Regions from separate parts of the Mesorhizobium sp. BR1-1-6 genome, predicted to be linked through region 3. Evidence: riboswitches for the same ligand, from Rfam matches in the RefSeq annotation. Region 3 holds a riboswitch; each other region holds the start of a gene.
The links. Region 3 has a riboswitch for cobalamin ahead of bluB (5,6-dimethylbenzimidazole synthase). Riboswitches for the same ligand answer to the same signal wherever they lie in the genome.
Positions count from the first base shown of each region.

Region 1: it holds a riboswitch for cobalamin, as region 3 does, so the genes downstream of both, LB545_RS13395 (CbtB domain-containing protein) here and bluB (5,6-dimethylbenzimidazole synthase) in region 3, are expected to answer to the same signal.
Region 2: it holds a riboswitch for cobalamin, as region 3 does, so the genes downstream of both, LB545_RS18835 (ABC transporter ATP-binding protein) here and bluB (5,6-dimethylbenzimidazole synthase) in region 3, are expected to answer to the same signal.

Region 1 covers NZ_JAIUHZ010000005.1:289,936-292,190, reverse strand. The annotation lists gene LB545_RS13400 (aromatic ring-hydroxylating oxygenase subunit alpha) at 1-610, opposite strand, end outside; cobalamin riboswitch at 751-947, shown strand; gene LB545_RS13395 (CbtB domain-containing protein) at 983-1,162, shown strand; gene LB545_RS13390 (CbtA family protein) at 1,178-1,975, shown strand; gene cobU (bifunctional adenosylcobinamide kinase/adenosylcobinamide-phosphate guanylyltransferase) at 1,968-2,255, shown strand, end outside.
Region 2 covers NZ_JAIUHZ010000009.1:111,468-113,722, forward strand. The annotation lists gene LB545_RS18830 (LacI family DNA-binding transcriptional regulator) at 1-289, shown strand, start outside; cobalamin riboswitch at 352-561, shown strand; gene LB545_RS18835 (ABC transporter ATP-binding protein) at 818-1,606, shown strand; gene LB545_RS18840 (ABC transporter substrate-binding protein) at 1,652-2,255, shown strand, end outside.
Region 3 covers NZ_JAIUHZ010000004.1:215,053-217,307, forward strand. The annotation lists gene LB545_RS11025 (TetR/AcrR family transcriptional regulator) at 1-38, shown strand, start outside; gene bluB (5,6-dimethylbenzimidazole synthase) at 84-836, opposite strand; cobalamin riboswitch at 885-1,065, opposite strand; gene LB545_RS11035 (histone deacetylase family protein) at 1,187-2,113, shown strand; gene LB545_RS11040 (exodeoxyribonuclease VII small subunit) at 2,117-2,255, shown strand, end outside.

The sequences.
Region 1 (2,255 bases), on a different contig from region 3:
AGTTCTCCCAAAAGACCTTCCAATTGCAGTTCATCACCTTGCGCAGCGCATGGCCGGTGACCAGCGCCTCCAGCGGCCAACTGCCAAGATTGCCGGAGGCGGGGTCGAAGGAGGCCTGCGCCGAGCCGGCCGCATCCTTTTGCAGGTTGATGAACACGAAGCCGCGCCACACCGAAAGTGCGACGCCATAAAGCGGATGATCGGCCTTGTCGAAGCCGTCCGGCAGCGATTTCGACGGCACGCGCACGAGGTCGCCGCGAAGCGAATAGGACCAGGCGTGGTAAGGGCAGGTGATCAGTCGCGCCTTCAGTCGGCCCTCGCTCACCTGGCAGAGCTGCGAGCCGCGATGCCGGCAAGTGTTGTGGAAAGCGCGCAACTCGCCGGTTTCGTCGCGCAGCAAGACGATCTCCTGTGTGCCGACGCGGAAGGTGCGGAAATCCAGGGGGTGGGCCAGCTCGGCCTCGCGGCAGACGAGCAGCCAGCTCCGATACCAGATGGCGTCGAGATCCTGTTGATAGGCGCCTGCATCCCAATAGGCCGCCGACGGCAACGTCGCTTCCGCCCGGGTCAAACCATTGTGGGATGCGGGGTTGCTCGAGCTGGGCTGCATGGCTGGCTTCCTGTGATGCGCGCAAGCCGACACCTGGCCGGCAAGATTGTCAATTGGGGCATCGGCGGTTCCAGGACAGCACGGCGTATTCGCGATGGTTGCTGGCGGAATTTGGTTTGCCGCGAGCGCCGATTCTGCCTATAGTCCAGTCTGTCGTCGGTTCCGTTTGGAACCAAGAGGGAATGCGGTGCGGGCTGACCTGTCGCCCAAAGCCGTCGCTGCCCCCGCAACTGTGTGCGGTAGTCCTCTCCATATGCCACTGAAGATTTTCTTCGGGAAGGTGGGGAAGGGCGCTGATCCGCGAGCCAGGAGACCTGCCGGCGACAGGAAACTGACTTCGATGCCCTCGGGTGGAGGGTGAAAGGACAAGGCATGAATACCGCTTCCGTCTCTCTCGGCGCCTCCGTCTCCTCGCAATCGCGCCTCATGCAGCTTGCGCTCGCGGCGCTGCTCGGCCTTTTCGTTGTCGGCTTTGTCGGGTTCTCGCATATCGATGCGGTCCACAATGCCGCCCACGACTATCGCCACTCGATGGCGTTTCCCTGCCACTGATAGGGATTTGACATCATGAACCTGTTTCGCAACGTCGTGTTCATCGCGGCGATCGCAGGGCTCGTGGCAGGTGTCGTTCTCGCCTGCATGCAGGCCTATGCCACCGTGCCGTTGATCCTGAAGGCGGAAGTCTACGAACAGGCCGGCGGCGGCCACCACCACGACCATACCGCACCGGCCCCGACCGACAACAACGCCATGAACTCTGCCGCCCCGGCGGGCAATGCCATGAGCTCCGCCGCGCCGGCAGCCGCTGAAGCTGTTCCGGCTGAAGAGGAAGGCTGGGCGCCGGCCGACGGCTTCGAGCGCTTCGCCTTCAGCGTGCTTGCCAACATCGTCACCGGCATCGGCTTCGCGCTGGTTCTGGTCGCGGTTTCGGAATTCGCGGGCGGCATCGGCAATTGGCGCCAGGGCGCGTTCTGGGGCCTGGCCGGCTTTGCCGTATTCACGCTGGCACCCGGCCTTGGCCTGCCGCCGGAACTGCCGGCGATGCCGGCGGCCGACCTGACGGCACGCCAGATCTGGTGGTGGGCCACCGTGGCGGCGACCGCGGCCGGCATCGGCCTGATCGCCTTCCGCAAGTCGCTGCCGCTTGCGGTCCTTGCCGTCTTGCTGATCATCGCGCCGCATATTGTTGGCGCGCCGCAGCCCGACAGTTTCGAGACTCTGATCCCGGAAGGACTGCACCATCAGTTCGTGGTGGCGGTGACAGTGACCAACCTGGTGTTCTGGTTGGTGCTCGGCGTCGCCGTCGGCGTGGTGCGCGGGCGCTTCACCGGCACGGCGAGCAGCCTGCGCGACAGCTTTGCCTGATCGCGGCAAGCTGACTTTCATCATTGGCGGCGCGCGCTCCGGCAAGAGCGCGCACGCCGAGACGCTGACGATGGCCCTGCCACCGCCCTGGGCCTATATCGCCACGGCGCAAGCCTATGATGACGAGATGAGGGAGCGTATCGCATTGCACCGGTCGCGGCGCGGTAAAGGCTGGACGACCATCGACGCATCGCTTGACCTTGTCGGAGCGCTGGAAGCCTTGCCGGCCAACCAACCGGTGCTGGTCGACTGCCTGACGCTGTGGCTGACCAATCACATG
Region 2 (2,255 bases), on a different contig from region 3:
GACCGCGATTATCTTCAACAACGACTCGATGGCGCTCGGCGGCTGCAAAGCGCTCGCCGAAATGGGGATCAAGCCCGGGCAGGATGTCGCGGTGATCGTCATCGTCGACACGCCGCTCTGCCGTTATTTCTCGCCGGCGCTGACCGGCTTTCGTCCGAGCCTTGACCCGATGGGGCGGCGGCTCGGCGAAATCCTGCTCGCCTCGCTCCCGGCTTTCGCCGGCGCGAAAGGGCCAGAGATCATTCGCGAGGTCTGGCCGCTGGAACTGGTGGCGCGCGATAGTGATTGACCACACGTTTGTATCGTTATAACAGAACATGCATCGACCTTGCCTCGACGCTGCCTGCATCCTAGGCTGCGACTCGTGATGGTCCCCGCGCCGCAAGGCGAGGGGTGAAAAGGGAACATGGTGAGGCCCGATTTTCGGGTCGAAGCCATGGCTGCCCCCGCAACTGTAAGCGGCGAGCAAAATCCGAGAAGCCACTGGCCGGCAAGGCTGGGAAGGCAGGATGGCGCAACGACCCGCGAGCCAGGAGACCTGCCATCTGCATGGGTTGACCGGACGGGGTGTGCCGGGAGGAGACGCGGGGTTCGGTCTTGTCGACCGGTTCAAGCCAGCTTCCTTCCGTCGCCATTTTTGAAAGTGACGGAAGTTGGACGGCTCCATCGATCGCATTCACTGCATTCCCATGCATCGCATCATCGTGTGCACGCTTTGCCGCGATATCGCCACCGAGGTGAATTCAGGCCAGCGTCCGGCAGGATTGGCAAGCAAGACGCTGGCCCGTATTCCGGCAGGCCCTGCAAGGAATTGCCCATGACCGCGCCGCTTCTCGATGCCCGCGACCTGGCCGCAGCGGCGGATGGCCTGCATCTGGTGTATCCGGTCAGCCTTTCGGTGGCGGCGGGCGACCGTCTCGCCATCATCGGTCCCAACGGCGCCGGCAAGACGACATTGCTGCGCATGCTATCGGGCATGCTGAGGCCGAGTTCGGGCGAAGTGAAGCTAACCGGGCGCTTGCTGGACAGGATTTCGACCGCCGAGCGGGCGCTGCACATCGCCGTCGTCGGCCAGACCGATCAACCGGATCCACGGCTGGCGGTGATCGACTATGTCGAGCTCGGCCGGGTTCCGCATACCGGCCACAGGCACAGGAGCGAGGAACGCGACATTGTCGTCGAGGCGCTGCGCCGGACCGGGCTGTTGCCGCTGCTTGGCCGCACCATCGGCTCGCTGTCGGGCGGCGAGCGCCAGCGCGCCCAGCTTGCCCGCGCCATCGCGCAGGAGCCGAAGATCCTGTTCCTCGACGAGCCGACCAACCATCTCGACCCGCGGGCGCGCAGCGAGTTGCTCGAACTGGTTGCAGGCCTCGGCATGACCGTGATCGCGGTGCTGCACGATCTGGCGCTGGTGACGCCTTTCGCCACCAGGGTCGCGGTGATGAGCCATGGCCGGTTGCATGTGCTGGCGCCGCCACGCGAAGCACTCACCCAGCAGCTGATCCGCGAGATCTTCGGTATCGAGGTCTTTAGGTTGCGCCACCCGACGGAGGACCGCGAGCTGACGGTGTTCGAGGTTCCGAACCGTGCCGCGCCATCTTCGTGATCGAAGCCATTTCCGGCAGATCCTGTTCAACAAGGAGCAACATCCGTGAAACGCCTTGCCGTGTCTCTTGCCTTCTCCCTGCTCGGCTCTACGGCCTTCGCCTTTCCGGTGACGGTCGACAGCTGCGGCAAGCCGCTGACCTTCGACGCGCCTCCAAAGCGCGCCGTCATTCACGATCTCAACATGGCCGAGATGGCCTTCGCACTGAAGCTGCAGCCGTCGATCGTCGGCCTGACCGGCATCACTGGATGGTACAAGGTCACTCCCGAATTCAAGGCCGAACAGAGCTCGATCCCCGAACTGGCGCCCAAATATCCGACGCTGGAAAACCTGGTCGCTGTCGAGCCCGACTTCTTCTTCGCCGGCTGGTATTACGGCATGAAGCCGGGCGGCGAGGTGACGCCCGATACGCTGGCGCCACACGGCATCAAGACCCTGGTGCTGACGGAAAGCTGCGTCCATCTCGACAAGAACCGGCCCGCCGCTTCGATGGACCTGCTCTATGGCGATGTCGAGAAGCTGGGCAAGATCTTCGGCAAGGAGGCCGAAGCGGATAAGCTCGTCTCCGGCTGGAAGGCGCAGCTCGCCGAAATCACGGCCAAGGTCGGCGACCGCAGGGGAACGCGCGTCTTCCTCTATGATTCCGGCG
Region 3 (2,255 bases):
TCGAAGGATTGTTGAGGAAGGATGCCGGAGCCGCCTGACGACGGCAGGCCGCCGGCAGCGCGCTGCGCATGCCGTATCGGCAATCAAATCAAGGGTTTGTCAGACTTTTCGCATGTTGCCGCCTTGAGGCGTGCGATCGTTGATTTGAGCGGAACTTCGCCCTGTCCGCAAAACGTCTCGCTCATGATCAGCTCGGGCAGCGGCAGCCGCCGCCCCCAGCCATGTGTTTCGAGGTCCGGTTTCGGCGCGAACTCCGAGACACGGCCGACACAGAGATAGGCCACCGGCGTCACATGCCCGGGAATCGACAGAAGGTCTTTCAACGCCTGCGCCTCGATAATGCTGACCCAGCCGACGCCGACGCCTTCGGCGCGCGCCGCCAGCCAGAAATTCTGCACCGCGCAGACCGTGCTGTAGAGATCCATCTCGGGATTGTGCCAGCGTCCCAGCGGCGAACCCTGTGAGCGTCGGCGGTCGCAGGTGATACAGATGTTGAGCGCGCTTTCGCAGATGCCTTCCAGCTTGAGCTTGCGGTAGAGCGCCCGCCGCTCTTCCTCGATCGCCGGCAATTCCTGCTCGCGCGCCGCGAGGAACAGGTCGCGCACCTGTTCCCGTCGTTCGGTGCCACGAATGACGATGAAATTCCATGGCTGCATGAAGCCGACCGATGGCGCGTGATGGGCGGCAAGCAGCAGCCGCGCCAAGACCTCGTCGTCGACGGCCTCTGATGTAAAATGGCTGCGAACATCGCGCCGCGTGAACATGGCGCGGTAGACCGCATCGCGCGCCATCTGGTCGAATCCGTCACCCACGGGGATGGTCATATTGTCCGGCATCGCTTGTCCCCTTGCGATTGCAATCAACTGCCGTCCGCCTGACCATGCGGATGACGATGCCTGCCAGGCCGGTCTTCTGGCTCGGGATCAACCCGCATCCGGCGCCTTCCCGTCATCGACAGTGGCATTTACCGGCGCGGTCCCCCTTACAGCGTTGGGCACGCCACGGTATCAAACCGTGTTCCCGATTCTCCCGCTCGCGGCGGGCACCAGGCAGTGGCCGGGACTTTACGACGAAGCCCCTGCGCCGCCAATCCCCGCGGCGACGCGAATGGACGCAGGCGCGATTTTCCCCAGCCATCAGGCCGCAACGCATGGCCATCGCCGCGCCGGGGCACTAGATAGGGGGCATGGCCACTCGTCTCTACACCCATCCGATCTTCCTTGAGCACATCACGCCGCCCGGCCATCCGGAGCGGCCGGACCGCTTGCGCGCCATCGAGCGCGTGCTCGACGACGAGGCTTTTGCCGCGCTCGACCGCCTCGAGGCGCCGGAAGGCGACGAGGCCACCATTCTCTACGCGCATCCCGAGGATTTCGTCGAGCGGGTACGCGCCGCCATTCCCGAGACGGGCATCGCCCGCATCGATGCCGACACAACGGCCAGCCCGAAGAGCTGGCAGGCGGCGATCACCGCGATCGGCGCCGCCAACGCCGCCGTCGACGACGTCTTTGCCGGCAGGGCAGACAACGTTTTCGTCGCCGCCCGGCCGCCCGGCCATCATGCCGAGAAAGCGACCGCGATGGGCTTCTGCCTGTTCAACACGGCGGCCATCGCCGCACGTTATGCACAGCACAAACACGATATCGAACGTGTCGCCATCGTCGACTGGGACGTGCATCACGGCAACGGCACGCAGGATATTTTCTGGGACGATCCGTCCGTGCTTTATTGCTCGACGCACCAGATGCCGCTCTACCCGGGCACCGGAGCAAAGAACGAAACCGGCGCCGGCAACATCGTCAACGCGCCGCTTGCGCCGCAGACCGGCAGCGAGGCGTTCCGCGATGCCTTCCTGTCGCGCGTGCTGCCCTCGCTCGACAATTTTGCACCCAACCTGATCATCATTTCGGCCGGCTTCGATGCGCATCATCGCGACCCGCTGGCCGAGATCAACCTGACCGAGGATGATTTCGACTGGGCGACCGGCCAACTCATGCAGCGCGCGGCGCGCCACAGCGGCAACCGGCTCGTCAGCCTGCTCGAGGGCGGCTACGATCTGCAAGGATTGGCATTTTCGGTCGCCGCCCATGTCGGGCGACTGATGAAAGGATGAATGATGGCTGGTGAAACCAACGAAGACGTCAAGGCGATGAGCTTCGAACAGGCTCTCGACGCGCTGGAGAAGATCGTCGATGATCTGGAGCGTGGCGATGTGCCGCTCGACCAGTCGATCAGGATCTACGAGCGCGGCGAGG